4 regions of the Streptomyces sp. NPDC111520 genome follow, and region 2 is predicted to be linked to each of the others. Evidence: riboswitches for the same ligand, from Rfam matches in the RefSeq annotation. Region 2 holds a riboswitch; each other region holds the start of a gene.
The links. Region 2 has a riboswitch for cyclic di-AMP ahead of ACZ7MY_RS30620 (C40 family peptidase). Riboswitches for the same ligand answer to the same signal wherever they lie in the genome.

Region 1: it holds a riboswitch for cyclic di-AMP, as region 2 does, so the genes downstream of both, ACZ7MY_RS05060 (M23 family metallopeptidase) here and ACZ7MY_RS30620 (C40 family peptidase) in region 2, are expected to answer to the same signal.
Region 3: it holds a riboswitch for cyclic di-AMP, as region 2 does, so the genes downstream of both, ACZ7MY_RS18740 (transglycosylase family protein) here and ACZ7MY_RS30620 (C40 family peptidase) in region 2, are expected to answer to the same signal.
Region 4: it holds a riboswitch for cyclic di-AMP, as region 2 does, so the genes downstream of both, ACZ7MY_RS14355 (M23 family metallopeptidase) here and ACZ7MY_RS30620 (C40 family peptidase) in region 2, are expected to answer to the same signal.

Annotation. Positions count from the first base shown of each region.
Region 1 covers NZ_JBVKBW010000002.1:224,976-230,001, reverse strand. Annotated here, with positions in the region: gene ACZ7MY_RS05070 (DUF6227 family protein) at 25-789, shown strand; gene ACZ7MY_RS05065 (hypothetical protein) at 913-1,194, shown strand; gene ACZ7MY_RS05060 (M23 family metallopeptidase) at 1,312-2,436, opposite strand; cyclic di-AMP (ydaO/yuaA leader) riboswitch at 2,622-2,761, opposite strand; gene ACZ7MY_RS05055 (extracellular solute-binding protein) at 2,979-4,403, opposite strand; gene ACZ7MY_RS05050 (caspase, EACC1-associated type) at 4,400-5,026, opposite strand, start outside.
Region 2 covers NZ_JBVKBW010000015.1:57,969-62,994, reverse strand. Annotated here, with positions in the region: gene ACZ7MY_RS30630 (M23 family metallopeptidase) at 1-817, shown strand, start outside; gene pcrA (DNA helicase PcrA) at 867-3,308, opposite strand; cyclic di-AMP (ydaO/yuaA leader) riboswitch at 3,570-3,727, shown strand; gene ACZ7MY_RS30620 (C40 family peptidase) at 3,736-4,869, shown strand; gene ACZ7MY_RS30615 (hypothetical protein) at 4,934-5,026, opposite strand, start outside.
Region 3 covers NZ_JBVKBW010000007.1:251,005-256,030, forward strand. Annotated here, with positions in the region: gene ACZ7MY_RS18735 (SAM-dependent methyltransferase) at 1-499, opposite strand, end outside; gene ACZ7MY_RS18740 (transglycosylase family protein) at 708-1,847, opposite strand; cyclic di-AMP (ydaO/yuaA leader) riboswitch at 1,850-2,041, opposite strand; gene ACZ7MY_RS18745 (aldo/keto reductase) at 2,674-3,681, shown strand; gene ACZ7MY_RS18750 (GNAT family N-acetyltransferase) at 3,746-4,378, opposite strand; gene ACZ7MY_RS18755 (peptidylprolyl isomerase) at 4,472-4,969, shown strand.
Region 4 covers NZ_JBVKBW010000005.1:459,545-464,570, reverse strand. Annotated here, with positions in the region: gene ACZ7MY_RS14365 (M16 family metallopeptidase) at 152-1,504, shown strand; gene ACZ7MY_RS14360 (M16 family metallopeptidase) at 1,522-2,892, shown strand; cyclic di-AMP (ydaO/yuaA leader) riboswitch at 3,223-3,379, shown strand; gene ACZ7MY_RS14355 (M23 family metallopeptidase) at 3,395-4,156, shown strand; gene ACZ7MY_RS14350 (GntR family transcriptional regulator) at 4,390-5,026, shown strand, end outside.

The DNA.
Region 1 (5,026 bases), on a different contig from region 2:
GAATGCCGTGAGCAGGAGGACCGCATGGGGAACGCGCGACCAGGTGGGGCGGGTCCGGCGGACGTCGAGGTGGTGCTGGCCAGGGCGCAGAACGCCTTCGACGTCGACGACCACGTGCTGGGGCGGCTGGCGACCGCGCTGATGGGCTGCACGGAGCTGGCGTCCTTCCGCCAGCGCAAGGGCCCGCCGCGCAGGCTGAGCCGCAGGACGTTGCGGCACACGTTCCTGCTGGCCGACGGCAGTACGCAGCTGCTGTGGGAGATCGAGCACAACACCGGCCCCGACGGCGACGAGCCGCTGTACGAGGTCTACTCGGACCCGGACACGCTGGCCGTCGCCCAGCACACGATCGACGCGCGCTTCGGCGAGCCCTCCCCGGAGGAGCTGGAGGCGGAGGCGGCGGACTGGCTGGCACGGCTGCCGCAGCTGGCGATGGATCTGACGCCCGGGCCCCGGCAGTACACGGAGCAGCACTCCGCCGAGCACGCGTGGCGGGTGCTGCGGCGGGCCGAGAACACGGACGTGCCCGGCGAGGACCTGCGCAGCCGGCTGGGTTCGGCGGTGGGCCACGACATCGCGTACGTCACCGGCCGGCACACCCGGATCGGCACCGGCCGGGTCGCCGGCTGGACGTTGTACGAGCACGCCTTCCTGCTGGAGACCGGCGAGGAGATCAGCCTGTGGGAGGTCGAGCACACGATGACCCCCGACGGGCGGCCGGTGTGCGAGGTCTACGCCGACGAGACGGCGGCCTGCGACTCGGCGGACGTACGGCTGGAGGCGCTCTGACCACGCGTTCACCGCGCGAACGCCCCGTTCTGACCCTGTCCCCGGCCGCGTTCCGGATTGCGGCCGGGGTGCAGCCGGAGGAAATTGGGGCGTAGGCGTGTCGTTGGGAGGCGGGAGGTTCCCATGCCGGTCCTGGCGGAGGTCGAGTTCCCCGGTGTGACGGCCCTGCAGTACGAGGAGGCGAACCACCGCGCGGGGTTCGGGCCCGAGCATCCGCCGTCCGGGCTGCTCTCCCACGCCGCCGTGATCACCAACGAGGGGCTGCGGCTGGTGAACGTCTGGCAGACCGCGCAGGCGCTCGAGGCCTTCATGGAGATCATGATGCCCGCCGCCAAGGAGTCCGGTTTCCCGGAGCCGACCGGACCGCCCCGGATCTCGGAGATCTACAACTTCGTCGTCCCGTAGCGGCGACGGGGAATTCGCCTCGAAAAGGACCGGCGGCCCTGGTTGACGGGGGGAGTCACCAGGACCGCCGGAGTCGGTGCGGTCGTACGCGGCCGGCCGGTCGCGCGACCGGTCGCCTCAGACCGTGAGGCCCTTGCTGCGCAGCCAGCCCATCGGGCCGATCGGGTCGCCGCCGCCGGGGCGCACCTCGAGATGCAGGTGCGGGCCGGTGACGTTGCCCGTGGCACCGACGCGGCCGATGGTGTCACCGGTGCTGACCTTGCCGGAGGTGACGATCATCGAGGAGAGGTGGCAGTACCAGAGCTCGGTGCCGTCGTCGAGGGTCAGGATGATGCGGTAGCCGTACGAACCGGCCCAGCCCGCCTCGGTGATGGTGCCGCTGTGGATGGCCTTGACCGGCGTGCCGGTCGGGGCGGCGAAGTCCTGGCCGGTGTGGGTGTTGGCCCACAGCGAGCTGGACTCGCCGAACCCGGCGGTCAGCGTGTACGAGGAGACCGGCTTGACGAAGCTCTTGGCGAGCTCGGCCAGGCGCTCGGCCTCCAGCTTCTTCGCTGCCTCCGCCGCGGCCTTCTTCTTGGCGGCGGCCTCGGCCCGCACCCGCTCCTGCGCGGCGGACTTGGCGGCCTTGGCCGACGCCTCCTGCTGCGCGGCGGTCCTGGCGGCCTTGTCGGCGGCGTTCCGCTGCTGCTGGGCCTGGTCGAGGATGCGGTTGCGCAGCGCCTCGCCCGCGTCGGGGCTCAGGGCCTCGGCGACGGGCTTGGCCTCGGGGGCGCTGTCGTCCTCGACGAGCGCGCCGATGCCGGGCAGCTGGGACGCGTCGGGCAGGTGCGGGAGGGAGACCGGGAGCGGGTTCTTGCCCTCGGCGGTGGCGACCCCGCCGACGCCGAGCACGGCCACGGCCGCGACGCCGAAGACGGCCGAACCGCGGCCCAGGGAGCGCTGCTTGGCGACGCGGTGGCGGCCGCGCAGGGGGCCGGCCGACTCCTCGGAGGGGTCCCACGGCTCGGCGTCCGGGCCCTCGTAGGGCGCGGCCTCGATGTCGCGGGTGTTCCCGAAGGCGTCGAAGGCCTTGATGTCCTCGTGGCGCGGCTGGGCGGGGGCGGCGGGCTCGTAGGCCTCGTGCGCGGTGGTCTCGTACGTCTCGTGCCGGGCGGGCTCGTGCTGCGCGACGGTGGCGTCGGCGACGGCGCCTGCGTCCTGGGAGCCCGTCGCCTCGGCCGCGGCGAGCCAGCCGGCGGCCATGTTCCACTGCCCGGTGTCCCAGCCGTCGATCGCGTTCTTCGTCGGCGGTGCCTGCTCGGCTGCCGGGGGATTCCAGCCGGCGGCGATGTTCCACTCGGCGGTGTCCCACTCGGAGTACGCGGTCGCGGACCCCTGTTGCTGTCCGGGTATCAGGGCAGGCTCGTTCGACGCCACGCGGGCGCGCTCCTTTCCTTCCTTCTCGCCTACCGGGTTAGCTGACGGGTTCGGAGCAGGAAGGTCTCCTACGAGGACCTCGGAAGGCCCCCGATTCACCCCAGGAAGTGGTTCCCCGGTTCCCGCGGACGGGATTCGGCAAGCGCACGGCGCCGCCCTGACGGCGGCGGGACGACCGCGCTGCGTTATCGAACGTTAATAGAGGCGCCCGCCAATTCCAAGCCACTCAAGCGAGTTCATGACGGGAATCTATGGGGATGGACAGGACGGAACCGGACATTGCGCCGTGACTGCCGTGACCTACGGGAAATGTGAGTGTGCATCAGTCGTTATGCGGAAGGGAGTGCCGCGCTCACGGGCAGTGATGGTCACCCCGGACCCCGGCCGCCGAGCGCGCGCCCCAGACGGCCGTCCAGACGCTCCGCCGTGGCGTCGGTGGAGCGGTGCGCCGCGAGCATTCCGTGCACCTCACGCTGCAGGACCCGGGTGAACGTGACGTAGTGCGCGGTCGCCGGACGGGCCCTGGCGGCCTGCAGCGCGCACCACAGCAGGGTCGTGTACCCGGGGGTCGCGGCGGCGGGTGAGGGGGAGGGCTCGGAGCCGCGGCCCGCGGGGCGGTCGTAGAACCAGGCGCGGGGGTCGTGAGGATCGTCACAGTTGACATCCCCGGCTCCGTATGCTGAGCGCCGCGCGGCGGCGAAACCCGCTCTGAGCAGGGCATGTTGGGCGCTGCGTCCGGTCAGGAAGCGGATCAGGTCCGCTGCGTCGCCGGGGCGGTCGCTGGTGGCCGCGACGCCCAGGCTCTGCCCGCCGAGGGCGGCGACGCCGGGGAGCCGGGCCACGCCGAAGCGGACGCCGGGGGCGAGCGCGGCGTCCAGCCGGTTGTAGGCGTACGGCCAGTTGCGCATCAGCACGCTCTGCCCCTCGGTGAACTGGGCGAGGGTGACCGACTCGTCGGCCTCCAGGGACTCCGGGTTGAGGTTGTTGGCGGCGCCCACCCGGCCGAGCTCGTCCAGGCCCTCGCGCAGCCCGTCCTCGGTGCCGGTGTAGCGGCCGTCGCCGTCGACGAGTTCGACGCCCGCGGTCCAGAAGGTCTCCAGGGTGTTGACCGTCAGGCCCTCGTACGCGCGCAGTTGGGTGGTGTAGGCGGCGTGGCCGAGCGGGCGGACGTCGGCGAGGAGGTCGCCGATCTTGGCGTAGCCGCGCAGGTCGGCGGGGCGGCGGCCGGCCTTGGCGAGGTCGTCGGTGCGGTAGTAGAGCAGTCCGACGTCGGTGTTGAAGGGCACCGCGTACGTGCGGCCCTTCCAGCGGCCGGCGTCCGCGGCCTGGCGCAGGAAGTCCCCGTCGACGAGGGCGGGGTCGAGCGGTCGCAGCAGGCCGCTGTCGGCGAACTCGGGGATCCAGCTGATGTCGAGGTTGACCACGTCGTACGCGGCGGTGCCGGACTGGAAGGCGCCGATCAGCTCGCTGCGCTGCTCGTCGGAGGCGGAGGGGAGCTCGACGAGCCGGGCCGGCCGGTCCGGGTTGGCCCGGTTCCACTCGTCGACCAGGGCGCGGCGGACGCCGGGGCGCCCGCCGGCGGTGAGGTCGGCATCGCTGGCGACGATCAGCGGCCGGGAGCGGTCGGGCCCCGGGGCCGGCGCGGGGCGGGGACCTCCGCAGGCGGCGGTGGCGAGGACGGTGGCCAGCAGGAGCACGACGCCCAGGGTGCGGCGGCGCCGGCGGCGGGCGGCTCCCCCGGGCCTCGTGACCCGTATGACTCCGGTGGACCCGGTGACCCTCTCGGCCGTCATGACCCTCCCGAGGTGAGGCGGGTGATGGTCTCCGCGACCCGGTTCGGCAGGTCCTGCGTGGCGGCCAGGCACGCCCCGCCGCCCTCGGTCACCGCCTTGTTGAAGCGCAGCGAGCAGCCGTAGCTCTCCAGCGAGACGACCAGAACGGGGACGTCCACGGCGGGCGGCTCCTCGCGGGCGCTGTCCTCGTCGTCGGTGATGAGGACGATCAGGGTCCCGGGGGAGTCCGCGAGGGCGCGCGACCACTGGCGCAGGGCGGCGGCCACGGGGGCGTCCCGCTCGACCGGTGCCAGCGCGCGGATCGCGGCGTCCCGCGCGGCGGCGTCGTTCGGTCCCAGCGGCAGGAGGGTGCGGCCGGGCACCGCGGCGATACCGTACCGGTAGCCGGAGGCGCGGGCCAGCACGGAGCGCACGACGGGGACGTTGGCGCCGGAGTAGGAGGAACTGGAGACGTCGACGGCGAAGAGGACGTCGCGCCGGGTGCCCGCGGCCTCGCCGTGGTCCCGCAGCGCGGCCTCGATGTCCTTCCGGGTCGGCGGCCGGCCGCCCGCCCGCGGGTCGGCGACGAAGATCGCGCTGTCCAGCGGGGTGTCGCCGGCCTCGGCCGTCCCGCTGACGTCCGT
Region 2 (5,026 bases):
CGACACCGAGCCGGAGGCGGAACCGGAGCACGGCTCCGAGGAGAGCGCCCCCGTGGCCGCACTGCCGCGCCCGCGCGGGGGAAGCGGCGGCGGGAGCCGCAGGCGCCGGCAGGCCCGGCGCTCGGCCCTGCTCACGGTCGCCGTCCCTTCCGTCGCGGTGATGGGCGTCGCCTGCGCGGCCGCCGTCACCGTCAACACCGACGACCCCGACACCAGCCGCACCCAGGCCGACGGCGCCCCGGAGGCGGCGGCCGACGTCCCGACCAGCAAGCTCGACCAGCAGCTCGCCGGGGTCAACCGGGACGTCGACGACTTCACCGACCGCGCCAGCCGCAACCAGGAGCGCATCGACCTCAAGGAGCGCCAGGCGCAGGAGCGCGCGAAGAAGGCCGCGGAGGCGGCCCTCAAGGAGCAGCTGCGCCCCAAGTTCCTGCTCCCGGTCAAGCAGCACGGGCTGAGCGCCTACTTCGGCCAGGCGGGCGTGAACTGGATGTCGGTCCACACCGGCATCGACTTCCCGGTGAACTACGGCACACCGGTGATGGCCGCGACCGACGGCGTCGTGCGCACCCAGTGGAACAGCGCCTACGGCAACATGGCGATAGTGACCGCCCCCGACGGCACCGAGACCTGGTACTGCCACCTGAGCAGCACCAAGATCCGCTCGGGTTCGGTCAAGGCCGGCGACGTCATCGCCTACTCCGGCAATTCGGGCAACTCCACGGGCCCGCACCTGCACTTCGAGGTGCGTCCGGCCGGCGGCGCGGCCATCGACCCGCTGCAGTGGATGCTGAAGCACGGCATCGACCCGCGCTGAGCCCCGGCCCCGGCCCCACCGCGGCGGGACCGGGACCCCGGCAGTCCGCTCAGAGCTTCTCCACCGGCGCGTACCGCAGCAGCAGCACCTTGGGCCGCTCGTCGCCGAAGTCGATGGTGGCCTTCGCCTTCTCCCCGCTGCCGTCGACCGCGACGACCGTCCCCAGCCCGAACGTGTCGTGCGTGACCCGGTCCCCGACCGCCAGCGAGATGACCGGGCGGTCCTGGGTGCGCCGCGTCGCGAACCCGGAGGGGCCGCTCTTCGACGGGGACCGCGACAGCATCGAGGCCGCCGCCGACACCGAGGCGGAGGGCGCCGAGGAGGCGCCCGTGCGCTTCCACTCGATGAGCGGTTCCGGGATCTCCTCCAGGAAGCGCGAGGGCGGGTTGTACGAGGGCTGGCCCCAGGCGCTGCGCATGGTGGACCGCGTCACGTACAGCCGCTGCCGCGCCCGCGTGATGCCGACGTAGGCGAGCCGCCGCTCCTCCTCCAGCTCCTTGGTCTGGCCGAGTGCGCGCATGTGCGGGAAGACCCCGTCCTCCATGCCGGTCAGGAAGACCACCGGGAACTCCAGGCCCTTGGCGGTGTGCAGGGTCATCAGCGTTATGACGCCGCCGCCCTCGTCGTCGTCCGGGATCTGGTCGGAGTCGGCGACCAGGGCGACCCGCTCCAGGAACTCGGCGAGCGTGCCGGGCTCCTCCTCGGTGCGCTCCTGCTCGAACTCCAGGGCCACCGCCGCGAGTTCCTGGAGGTTCTCGACGCGGGTCTCGTCCTGGGGGTCGGTGGAGGCCTGGAGTTCGGCCAGGTAGCCCGTGCGCTCCAGCACGGCCTCCAGGACGGTGGCGGGGCCGGCGCCGGAGTCCACGACGGTGCGCAGCTCCTCCAGCAGCTCGTTGAAGCGCTTGACGGCGTTGACCGAGCGGGCGGCCATGCCGAAGGCCTCGTCCACCCGGCGCAGCGCCGCGGGGAAGGTGATCCGTTCGCGTGAGGCGAGGGCGTCGACCATCGCCTCGGCGCGTTCCCCGATGCCGCGCTTGGGCACGTTCAGGATGCGGCGCAGCGGGACGGTGTCCTCGGGGTTGGCGAGCACGCGCAGGTAGGCCAGGACGTCCCGGACCTCCTTGCGCTCGTAGAAGCGGACCCCGCCGACGACCTTGTAGGGCAGGCCGACGCGGATGAAGACCTCTTCGAAGACACGGGACTGCGCGTTGGTCCGGTAGAAGACCGCGACCTCGCCGGGGCGGGCGTCGCCGGCGTCGGTGAGCCGGTCGATCTCGTCGGCGATGAACTGCGCCTCGTCGTGCTCCTGGTCGGCGACGTAGCCGGTGATGACCGGGCCCTGCCCGGCCTCCGTCCACAGGTTCTTCGGACGGCGGGAGGCGTTGCGCTCGATGACGGCGTTGGCGGCGGTCAGGATGTTCTGGGTGGAGCGGTAGTTCTGCTCCAGCAGGATGGTGCGGGCCTGCGGGTAGTCCTCCTCGAACTGGAGGATGTTGCGGATCGTGGCGCCGCGGAAGGCGTAGATGCTCTGGTCGGCGTCGCCGACCACGCACAGCTCGGCCGGCCCTTCGCCGTCCTCCTGCGCGTCTCCGCCCGCCGTGCCCACCAGTTCGCGCACCAGGGTGTACTGGGCGTGGTTGGTGTCCTGGTACTCGTCGACCAGCACGTGCCGGAAGCGGCGCCGGTAGTGCTCGGCGACGTCCGGGAAGGCCTGGAGCAGGTTGACCGTGGTCATGATGATGTCGTCGAAGTCGAGCGCGTTGGCCTCGCGCAGCCGCGACTGGTACATCGCGTATGCCTCGGCGAGCTTCTTCTCGAAGGGGTTCTCGGCCTGGTCGGCGAAGGTCTCCTCGTCGATGAGCTCATTCTTGAGGTTGGAGACCTTGGCGCTGAAGGACTTCGGCGGGAACTGCTTGGGGTCCAGGTCCAGGTCCCGGCAGACCAGGGCCATCAGGCGCTTGGAGTCGGCCGCGTCGTAGATCGAGAAGCTGGAGGTGAAGCCGAGCCTCTTGGACTCCCGGCGCAGGATGCGGACGCACGCGCTGTGGAAGGTGGAGACCCACATCACGTTGGCGCGCGGGCCGACCAGCTGCTCGACGCGCTCCTTCATCTCGCCGGCGGCCTTGTTGGTGAAGGTGATCGCCAGGATCTGGCCGGGGTGGACCTTGCGGGCGCCCAGCAGGTACGCGATGCGGTGGGTGAGCACCCGGGTCTTGCCGGAGCCGGCGCCCGCGACGATGAGCAGCGGGGAGCCGGTGTGCTCGACGGCGGCGCGCTGCTGCTCGTTGAGCCCGTCGAGCAGCGCGGCCGGGTCGACGACGGGGCGGTGGGCGCCGTCCCGGTAGTACGCGTCCCGGTCGACGGGCGCGTCGAAGCGCCCCTCGAAGAGGTCGTCGGGGACCGTGCCGGGCTCCTCCTCGGGAGGCGGCGGGGGCTCCTCCTCCCTTGGTTCGAGGCCGGCCAGGAAGCTGTCGTCAAAGAGGCTGCTCATCGCCTCCCGAGTCTAGGCCGTGGGACGGACAGCGTTGCGCCGCTTGCCCGAGCCCGCGCCCTCCGGGGGCGTCCGGAAGTCGCCCGGTGCCCGTCCCCGGCGAACGCGTGACGACCGGACGCCCCCTTTCGCGGCCCCGAATGACGAAGGTCACGAAATGATTGCGGACAATTCGAACACCAGGGTTCCCACGGACCCCTGCAGTTGACTACCGTGCCGGATCAGGCGGTCCGCTCCACGCGGCGGCGACCGTGCCGTCACGGGCCGCCTCCGCTGAGTCCGGCGACCGCCGGAGCCGGGGACCCACGACCTTGGGGTGAATCGGTCCGTACGAGCGCAGCGCGCCCGTCCGCACCGTAGGGCGGCCTTCCGAAGCCCGAACCCGACAGCTAACCCGGTAGGCGGTCCACGGAAGGAGCCGCCTGACTTGGCGACGCACCGCAAGCCGCGCCCGCGCGCGCTGACCGTCCCCGGCCCCCGGGCCGCGGTGGGACTCACGACCGCCGCACTGGCGACCGTCACCCTCTTCGGCGAGAGCGCGAGCGCGGCGCCCGCCTCACCCGACAAGCCCTCCATCACCGAGGTCAAGGCCCAGGTCGACAAGCTCTACCACCAGGCCGAGGCCGCCACCGAGCGCTACAACGGCGCCAAGGAGCAGACCGAGCGGCAGCGCACGCGCGCCGACGCGCTGCTGGACCAGGTGGCCCGCAGGACCGAGACGCTCAACGCCGCCCGCCGCACCATCGGCGAGTACGCCGCGGCGCAGTACCGCGGCGGCGGCCTGGACGGGACGACGACCTTCCTCCTCACCTCCGACCCGCAGCAGTTCCTGGACCAGGCGCACCTGATGGACCGCCTGTCCGACCGCCAGGAGCACGCGCTGGAGACCTTCCGCTCCGAGCAGGCCGAGACGACGGCCAAGCGCTCCGAGGCCGTCGAGAGCCTGCAGAAGCTGACCGAGGCCCAGCAGCGGCTGAACGCGGAGAAGACCTCGGTCAAGCAGAAGCTCGCCGCGGCGCAGAAGTTGCTCAACAGCCTCACCGCGCAGGAGAAGGCACGGCTGGCGGCGCTGGAGAAGAAGCGCCGGGAGGAGGCGGCCGCGAAGGCCGCGGAGATCGCCGCCAAGGAGAAGGCCGCGCAGGAGGCGGCCGCCAAGGAGTCGGGCTCGTCCACGGGCTCCACCGGCTCCACCGCCCCGTCCGGCACCTACGCCGCCAAGGCGGCCAAGGCGATCGAGTTCGCGCGGGCCCAGCTGGGCAAGCCGTACGTGTACGGCGCCACCGGCCCGAACTCCTACGACTGCTCGGGCCTGACCCAGGCCGCCTGGGGCGCCGCGGGCGTCTCGATCCCCCGCGTGACCTACGACCAGGTCGACTTCGGGATCCGGGTGAGCGCGGACCAGCTGCAACCCGGCGACCTGGTCTTCTTCTACTCCGACATCACGCACGTCGGCCTGTACATCGGCGGCGGCAACATGATCCACGCCCCCCACACCGGGAGCGTGGTGAAGATCGCCCCGATCACGGAGATGCCGATCTACGGCTACGCCCGGATGGCCTGAGCCCGAGCCCGAACCTGAGCCCGAGCCCGAGCCCGGGCCCCCGTCCGGCCGCCGCCGGCCGGGCTCAGGTCCACAGCACCGCGATGAAGATGTTGGCGGTGGTCAGCGCACCCACGGTGCCGAAGGCCGCCGCCGGCACCTTCTCCTCGTCGCGCTT
Region 3 (5,026 bases), on a different contig from region 2:
CGTCCTCGAGGAAGTGCAGGACCGCGACGAGCAGCAGCGCGACGGGGCGCTCCAGGTCGATGAGCCCGCACACCTCGGGGCTGTCCAGGATGTCGCGGGGCGAGCGCAGGTCGGCGGCGACGATGGCGGCGGCGTCGCTGCCCTCCAGCACCGCGCGGCTGTGGGCGACGGCGACCGGGTCGTGGTCGACGTAGACGACGTGGGCGCCGGGACTGGCGGCCTGGGCGACCTCGTGGACGTTGCCGAAGGTGGGGATGCCGGAGCCGATGTCGAGGAACTGGGTGATGCCCTGGCCGACGGCGAAGCGCACCGCCCTGCGCATGAACGCCCGGTTGGCCTGCATGATCTTCGGCAGCCCGGGGAAGGCCTCGATGGCCCGCCGTCCGGCCTCCCGGTCGACCTCGAAGTTGTGCGAGCCGCCCAGGTAGTAGTCGTAGATCCGGGACACGCTCGGCACGGAAAGATCGATGCCATGGGGGGCCCAGGCGGGACGCTCCATCAACGGCTCCAGCTCGTGGTCGGCGATCGGGACGAGTGGTCGTGGACACGACCACGTGCGTCAGAGGCTACTGACCGACCGTTCGAGAAGAACAAGAAATGGAAATATTCGATCCGTTTTCGGTCACAGACCAAAGGCATGTGCCCTGTTCCCGACAAGAGGGGAACAGGGCACACGCTTACCGCCGGATGACGGTGGATCGGTTCGATCAGACGTTGACGCCGTGGGCGCGCAGGTACGCCAGCGGGTCCATGTCGGAGCCGAAGTCGGGGGTGGTGCGGACCTCGAAGTGCAGGTGCGGACCGGTCACGTTGCCGGTGGCGCCCGACAGGCCCAGCTGCTGGCCGGCGGAGACCGACTGGCCGGCCGAGACCGACAGCGAGGAGAGGTGGGCGTACTGCGAGTACCGGCCGTCGGCGTGCTTGACGACGACCTGGTTGCCGTACGAGCCGCCCCAGCCCGCGGAGACCACGGTGCCGGAGGCGATCGACTTCACCTTGGTGCCGGTCGAGGCGATGAAGTCGACACCGGTGTGGTAGCCCTTGGACCACATGGCACCGGCCTGGTGGTAGGCGGTCCCCAGCGTGACGCGGTCGAGCGGGGTGGTGTAGCCGGAGGCGCTCGCCGCCTTGGCGGCGGCCGGGGCCGCCTTCGCGGCCTTCGGCGCGGCCTTGGTGGCGACCTTCTCGCCCAGCGACAGGACCTGGCCCGGGTAGATCAGGTTCGGGTTGCCGCCGATGACCGACTCGTTGTCCGCGTACAGCTGCTTCCAGCCGCCCTCGACCGACTGGGCGCCGGCGATCTTGGACAGGGTGTCGCCGCCGGCGACCTTGTAGGAGCCGCCCGCGCTCTTCGGCGCGCTGGTGGAGGACTTCGGCGCATCGGCCTTAACGGCGGGAGCGGCCGGCTTGGCGGCGGGCTTCGCGGCGGTGCCGGAGACGCTCTCCGGGGTGGCCGACGGGTCGGCCATCGCCTTGGTCAGACCGGCCTTCGGGCCGCACACGGGCCAGGCCTGCGGGCCCTGGGTCGCCAGGACCTTCTCCGCGACGGCGATTTGCTGCGCCTTGGTCGCGAGGTCGGCGCGCGGCGCGTACTTCGTGCCGCCGAAGCCGGCCCAGGTGCTCTGGGTGAACTGCAGGCCGCCGTAGAAGCCGTTACCGGTGTTGATGGACCAGTTGTTGGTGCTCTCGCAGGCCGCGACCTTGTCCCAGACGCTCACGGGAGCGGCGTGGGCACCGGTGGCGCCGACGATCGGGAGCGCCACGGCCGCACCGGTGGTGCCGGCCAGCGCGCTGATACGGGTGATACGGGTGTTCCGCGGACGACGGTGCTTTCCCTTACCGGGCATGCCGAATTCCTCTCCGACGCCTGCGAGGTAAGCTGTCGGGTTCGGGCTGGAGATGCCCGGCCGCAAAATGGCACACCAAATAAAGGCATGTCGCTGCGACTTCACCCCTAGCCGTCCCGAGACCAACGGGAACGGCAAACTACCTGGGTCCCCCGCTCCTGCCGTGCGGTCTTGTCATCCGGCGTCCGGGCGGCGGCAGGACTAGGCGTTCCGCCCGGAAGAATCTCGCAGGCATTTGTCCTGCGAGATCTGGAAGCTAAACGACGGAATCGTTCCGGAGCAAGGAGCGGAATCACGCCCCCCGGCGGACCGCAAGTCGATCATTCGCATCTGTGACTTTACGTGAGAAGTGTCCGCTCTGCGTAGGCGAAAATTTGGCCGACGGTAATCGGCCGATATCGCCCGGTGAAATTCAGCAGGAAATGTGGACGATGCGTCGCCCGCGGTTTCCGTTGCGTGACCGGTACGTGACACCCATCACGTACCGATTGCCTACGCATGCACTGTGGGCGCATATGTCCGGTTAGGCACCTCAATGCCGGATAAGGCGGGACCTGTTGTGGTTCAACCCGCCCCCGGCCGCGGCGCCCTGACTGCCCGCCCGAACGGGCACCCCCGGTCCAACCGCCGGGGGCGGCCGGCGATTCCCGGATGCGCGGTTCACACGCCGCCGTTGGTGTGGCGTGCGCCACAACCGCCCCCGCGGCGGGGTGAGAAGAGCAGGCGGACGGCGGGCCGCGTCCGGAGAACGGACGTGACAGCGCCGATTCACCGACGGTAGCCTCCCAATCCCGCACATTTTCTTACATCGCCCGGGAGCCCTCGCGTGCCCTACCTCGCCGCCGACGACCGCTACGCCTCGATGGAATACCGCAGGACCGGGCGCAGCGGGGTCCTGCTGCCCGTCGTGTCCCTGGGCCTGTGGCACAACTTCGGCGACACCTCGCCGCTGGAGAACCAGCGCGCGGTGCTGCGCCGCGCCGTCGACCGCGGCGTGGTCCACATCGACCTCGCCAACAACTACGGCCCGCCCGCCGGCTCGGCCGAGGCCAACTTCGGCACGCTCTTCGCCCAGGACTTCCGGCCTTACCGCGACGAGCTCTTCATCGCCACCAAGGCCGGGTACGACATGTGGCCGGGCCCCTACGGCGAATGGGGCAGCCGCAAGTACCTGCTGTCCTCGCTCGACCAGTCCCTGGGTCGCATGGGCCTGGACCACGTGGACGTCTTCTACTCGCACCGCTTCGACCCGGACACGCCCCTGGAGGAGACCATGGGCGCCCTGGACTCCGCGGTCCGCCAGGGCAAGGCCCTCTACGCCGGCATCTCCAACTACCCCGCGGAGGCGCACCGCCGCGCCACCGAGATCCTGCGCGGGCTGGGCACCCCGCTGCTGATCCACCAGGCGGCCTACAGCATCCTCCAGCGCGACCCGGAGGACGGTGTCCTCGACGCCGTCGGCGACACCGGCACCGCCCTCATCGCGTACTCGCCGCTCGCCCAGGGCCAGCTCACCGACCGCTACCTGGACGGTGTGCCGGCGGACTCCCGGATGGCGCTCGGCCACTTCCTCAAGCGCGACGCCCTGACCGAACGGAAGCTCGGCCTCCTGCACGCCCTCAACAAGCTCGCCGGGGAGCGCGGCCAGACGCTGGCCCAGCTCGCGCTGACCTGGGTGCTGCGCGACCCGCGGGTCGTCTCCGTGCTGATCGGCGCGAGCAGCGTCGCCCAGCTCGACCAGAACCTCGCCGCGCTCGACGCGGGCCCGCTCGGCGCCGACGAGCTGGCCGAGATCGACCGCCTCTCGGCCGAGGCGGGCGTCCGCATCCCGTGACGGCGGCTCTCCGCGCGCAGGGGCCGGCTCCCGCGGGAGCCGGCCCCTGCGCGTCGGTGCCGGGTCAGCCGAGCCGGGCCTCCAGTGCGGCGCGCACGCCGGGCCACTCCCCGGCGAGGATCGAGTAGTACGCGCTGTCGCGGACGGTGCCGTCCACGGCGAGGGTGTGGGCCCGGCGGATGCCCTCGAAGCGGCCGCCGATGCGCTCGATGGCGGCCCGGGAGCGTGCGTTGCGCGCGTCCGTCTTCAAGGTGACGCGGAGCACACCCCACACGTCGAAGGCGTGGGTGAGCAGCAGCAGCTTCGCCTCGGTGTTGCAGGGGGTGCGCTGGGCGGACGCGGCGAGCCAGGTGCTGCCGATCTCGGCGACCGTGGGCACCGCGCCGGTGCGGGGCACGGAGCGGCCCGCGGGCCAGGCGGGGGTGGCCGTCCAGTAGTCGAGGTCGAGGAAGCGGGTGGAGCCGATCAACGCGTCGCGCCGGACGTCCCGTACGGCGAAGGGGAGTGAGGCCCCGGTCGCCTGCTCTTGGAGGGCCTCCTCGATGTAGCGCGCCATCGCCTCACGGTCGTCCGGCACCTTGGTGAAGGCGTAGGTGTCGCGGGATTCGCCGGCGGCGTGCAGCAGCCCGTCCGTGTGGGTGCCGCTCAGCGGTTCCAGGCGGACGTGCCTGCCTTCCAAGATCACGGGTTCGGGCATGCCCCGGATCGTGCTGTCCGGCCGGGTCGCCCGTCAAGCGCGTTTCCGCGGGGCGTGTCGGAGGCCCGGGTCCCAGGATGCGAAAATGGGGGCATGAACAGCAACGACGTGTTCTTCGACATCACGATCGACGGCGAGCCCGCCGGACGGATCGTGTTCACCCTGTTCGACGACGTGGTCCCCAAGACCGCGCGGAACTTCCGTGAGCTCGCGACCGGCGAGCACGGTTTCGGCTTCGAGGGCTCGCACTTCCACCGCGTGATCCCCGACTTCATGCTCCAGGGAGGCGACTTCACCGCCGGCAACGGCACCGGCGGCAAGAGCATCTACGGCGAGAAGTTCGCCGACGAGAACTTCCAGCTCAAGCACACCAAGCCCGGCCAGCTCTCCATGGCCAACGCGGGCCCGAACACCAACGGCTCGCAGTTCTTCATCACCACGATCGTCACCGACTGGCTCGACGGCAAGCACGTGGTCTTCGGCGAGGTCGTCGAGGGCATGGACGTCGTCAAGAAGGTCGAGTCGCTCGGCTCGCGCACCGGCGCCACCAGCGCCCGCATCGAGATCGCCAAGTCCGGCACGGTCGCCTGACCCTGTCCCACGGTAGCGGCCCGGCACCGGAGCTCCCGGTGCCGGGCCGCCGTGCTC
Region 4 (5,026 bases), on a different contig from region 2:
GGACCATTGTGGACCGCCCCACCGACAGCCCGGACCACCCCCCGGCTCATACGTGGCGGTGACGGGAACTTCGCGGGCCGTTTGTCCGCTGCCTAGAGTGGCAGGTCTCAGCACAAAACAACGAGTACGCGACCGGAAGGACAGCTTGCCCATGGGTCACACGGCCACGCCGGAGGCAGATTCCGGCGGCCTCACCGCGACCGAGCACCGCCTGGCCAACGGCCTGCGCGTCGTGCTCTCCGAGGACCACCTCACCCCGGTCGCCGCGGTCTGCCTCTGGTACGACGTCGGTTCCCGCCACGAGGTGAAGGGCCGTACCGGACTCGCCCACCTCTTCGAGCACTTGATGTTCCAGGGTTCGGAGAACGTCAAGGGCAACGGCCACTTCGAACTGGTCCAGTCCGCCGGCGGCTCCCTCAACGGCACCACCAGCTTCGAGCGCACCAACTACTTCGAGACCATGCCGGCCCACCAGTTGGAGCTCGCGCTCTGGCTGGAGGCCGACCGCATGGGCAGCCTGCTGTCCGCGCTGGACCTGGAGAGCCTGGACAACCAGCGCGACGTGGTCAAGAACGAGCGCCGTCAGCGTTACGACAACGTCCCGTACGGAACCGCCTTCGAGCGCCTGACGGCGATGGCGTACCCGGACGGCCACCCGTACCACCACACCCCCATCGGTTCGATGGCGGACCTGGACGCCGCCTCCCTGGAGGACGCGCGCGCCTTCTTCCGGACGTACTACGCGCCGAACAACGCCGTCCTCTCGGTCGTCGGCGACATCGACCCGGAGCAGACGCTGGCCTGGATCGAGAAGTACTTCGGCACCATCCCGTCCCACGACGGCAAGCCGGCGCCCCGGGACGGTTCACTCCCGGGGGTGATGGGCGGGCAGCTCCGCGAGGTCGTCGAGGAGGACGTCCCCTCGCGCGCGCTGATGGCGGCGTACCGGCTGCCGCACGACGGCACCCGGGAGGCCGACGCCGCGGACCTGGCGCTGACCGTCCTCGGCGGCGGTGAGTCCTCGCGGCTGCACAACCGCCTGGTACGCCGGGACCGCAGCGCCGTCGCGGCCGGGTTCGGGCTGCTGAGGCTGGCCGGGGCGCCGTCGCTCGGCTGGCTCGACGTGAAGACGTCCAGCGGCGTCGAGGTGCCCGCCGTCGAGGCGGCCGTCGACGAGGAACTGGCCCGCTTCGCCGAAGAGGGCCCGACGCCCGAGGAGATGGAGCGAGCCCAGGCCCAGCTCGAGCGCGAGTGGCTGGACCGGCTCGCCACCGTCGGCGGCCGCGCCGACGAACTGTGCCGCTACGCCGTGCTGTTCGGCGACCCGCAGCTGGCGCTGACGGCCGTCAGGCGCATCCTGGACATCACCGCCGACGAGGTGCGCGCGGTCGCCGCGGCCACCCTGCGGCCCGACAACCGCGCCGCGCTGGTCTACGAGCCCACCGGCTCCGCGGCCGCCGCGGGCGAGGACTCCGACGAGGACGAGGAGGGCGCGGACCAGTGACCGACGTCCACACCACCATGACGTTCCACCCGCAGCCCCGGCCGGGGCAGCCCAAGCCCTGGGACTTCCCGGCCCCCGAGCGCTCCACGCTGCCGAGCGGGCTTACGGTGCTGCGCAGCCGGCGGCCCGGCCAGAAGGTCGTCGCCGTGGAGGTGCTGCTCGCGGCGCCGCTCGACGCCGAGCCCGAGGGCCTCGACGGCGTCGCCACGATCATGGCGCGGGCGCTGTCGGAGGGCACCGACAAGCACAGCGCGGAGGAGTTCGCCGCCGAGCTCGAGCGGTGCGGGGCCACCCTCGACGCCCACGCCGACCACGCCGGGGTCCGGGTCTCCCTGGAGGTCCCCGTCTCCCGGCTCGACAAGGCCCTCGGCCTGCTCGCCGACGCGCTGCGCGCCCCGGCGTTCCCGGACGGCGAGGTCGAGCGGCTGGTGAACAACCGCCTCGACGAGATCCCGCACGAGCTGGCCAACCCGGCCCGGCGCGCCGCCATGGCGCTGTCCAAGGAGCTCTTCGCCGCCGAGCTGCGCTGCTCCCGGCCGCGCCAGGGCACCGAGGAGACGGTCGCGCGCATCGACGCGGAGGCCGTCCGCGCCTTCTACGACACGCACGTGCGCCCGTCCACCTCCACGGTCGTCGTGGTCGGCGACCTCGCCGGCATCGATCTGGACGCGCTGCTGGCGGGCACGCTGGGGGAGTGGAGCGGCAAGCCCGGCGAGCGCCGCCCGCTGCCGGCGATCACCGCGGACGACACCGGACGCGTCGTGATCGTCGACCGGCCCGGGTCGGTACAGACCCAGGTGCTCATCGGACGCGCCGGGGCGGACCGCCACGATCCCGTCTGGGCCGCCCAGGTGCTCGGCACGTACTGCCTCGGCGGCACGCTGACCTCGCGCCTGGACCGCGTCCTGCGCGAGGAGAAGGGCTACACCTACGGCGTGCGGGCCTTCGGGCAGGTGCTGCTCTCCACTCCCGAGGGCACCGGGGCCTCCCTGCTGGGCATCAGCGGATCCGTGGCGACCGACGTCACCGCGCCCGCGCTGGCCGACACCTGGCAGGTGCTGCGCACCCTGGCGGCGGAGGGGCTCACCGACGAGGAGCGCGACGCCGCCGTGCAGAACCTGGTGGGCGTCGCCCCACTGCGCTACGAGACCGCGTCGGCGGTGGCCGGCACCTTCGCCGACCAGGTCGAGCAGTCCCTGCCGGACGACTTCCAGGCGCGGCTCTACGAGCGCCTGGCCGTCACCGGCACGGTCGAGGCGACGGCGGCGGCCGTCAACGCGTTCCCCCTCGACCGGCTCGTGGTCGTCCTCGTCGGCGACGCCTCCGTCATCGCGGACCCGATCCGCGAGCTGGGCATCGGCCCGGTCGAGGTCGTCACGGGCGGCTGACCGTTATCGCACACCGCGGCCCCGGGCGCCCTCGCGGCACCCGGGGCCGCGGTGTGCGGGTGGCCGGGGACGGCCGCGCCGGTGGTCCGTGACGCCGGTCACCCGGTCCGCACCGCGTCCCCACCCCTCCTCGCCGCCGCAGCGCGGGGGCCTTCCGCGGGCGCGCGGACCGCCGCGGAGCTGCGGCGTCGCGGTATTGCGGACGGTTGCGACCGGTTGGCGGCCGGTGTGGCATCCCGCACATATTGCCGGATTTTTTTGGAACGGGAAGCAACGCCTGGTTAACGTCCTCGGGTTGCCCGGCGGAAGCAGCCGCCTCCCGCGGCACCGGAGCAACGATCGCCGAGTCCCCGTCGGGCGTGAGCCTGGGGAGCCGGGGACCCACACGAGAAGTCCCTGGGGTGAATCGGGCGGCGTGCCGTCGCCCGTAGGAGACCTTCCTGCTCCGAACCCGTCAGCTAACCCGGTAGGCGAGAAGGAAGGAAAGGATCTCCGCCTGCCCATGGCGTCGTTCTCGATACGTTCCACCCTGGCCGGCGCCGCCGCGCTGACCACCGTCACCACCGGCGCGTTCGTCGTGCCCGCCGCGGCTGCCGACGCCGGCACCGCGGGGTCCGCCTTCGCCCGTTGCGCGGCCGTCGCCGACGACCTCGCCACGCACCTCGCCGACCAGGCCTCGGCCCAGCACCGGGCCGCCGTCGTCGCCCAGAAGCGCCATGACGCCAAGGTCGCCAAGGCCAGGCGCGCCGCCCGTGAGCGTGCCGCCGAGGAGGCCGCCGCCAAGGCGGCCAAGGCCAAGGCGGCGCGGAGCGGCACCGCGCACGCGTCGCGGAGCGCCGCGGCCGGCCGGGGCACGCTCGGTGGCTGGACGCTGCCGGTCGCCGGTTCCATCGGCACGCCGTACCACGCGACCAGCAGCCTGTGGTCCTCCGGCTACCACACCGGCGTCGACTTCGTGGCCTCCGTCGGCACCCCGGTGCACGCCGCCGGTGCGGGCACCGTCGTCGAGGCCGGCTGGGGCGGCTCGTACGGCAACAACATCGTGATCCGCCACGCGGACGGCATGTACACCCAGTACGGCCACCTGTCCTCGCTGGGCGTGTCCGTGGGTCAGACCGTCTCCGCGGGCCAGCGGATCGGCCTGTCGGGCGCCACCGGCAACGTGACCGGGCCGCACCTGCACTTCGAGGCCCGTACGGCCCCGTCCTACGGCTCCGACGTGGACCCGCTGGCGTACCTGCGCTCCAAGGGCGTCCGCGTCTGAGCGACCATCCGACCATTCCCCTCCCCCCACCCGAAGGCCCCGGTCCCCCCGCCGGGGCCTTCGGCATGCCGGCGTTTCCCGGCCGCGGGTGTGTCCGAAAACGCTCCATGAATTCAGGACGCCCGTCGGAATCGACGCCGCGCTGGAATAGAGTCGCGGCAGAAACGCCGGCTCCTCCGTTGCGCGCGGATCAAAAGGACGGCCGTCGGCGCGCACCGGAAGGAATCTGCGATGTGGGGTCGGACGTGAACGGGAGCGGCGCTGCGGGCCGCCGGATTTCCGCCGCAGCCGTGTGCGCGGCGATCCGTGACGACATCGTCAGCGGGTTCTTCGCGCCGGGCAGCCGGCTGACCGAGGAGCAGTTGGCCAAGCGCTACGGGGTGTCCCGGGTCCCGGTGCGCGAGGCGCTGCGCACCCTGGAGTCCGAGGGCTTCGTGCGCACCCGCCGGCACGCCGGGGCGTCCGTCGCCGAGCCCACCGACCAGGAGGCCGCCGACCTGCTGGACATCCGTGCCCTGCTGGAGCCGCTGGGCGCCGCCCGGGCGGCGCAGCGGCGCACCGAGGCCCATGTGAAGGTGCTGCGCGGACTCGTCCGGCTGGGCCAGGAGCGTTCACTGCGGCGCCAGTCGTCGGACCTGCCCGCCCTGGACGGCTGGTTCCACGAGACGCTGGCCCAGGCGTCCGGCAGCCCGACTCTGGTGGCGCTGCTGACCCAGCTGCGGCACAAGATCGCCTGGGTGTACGCGGTGGACACCCCGGACCGCGCCGTGGAGTCCTGGGCGGAGCACGGGGCGGTCGTCGACGCGGTGGCGCGCGGTGACGCGGAGCGGGCCCGGCGGCTGACGGCGGACCATGTGGAGCGGGCGACGG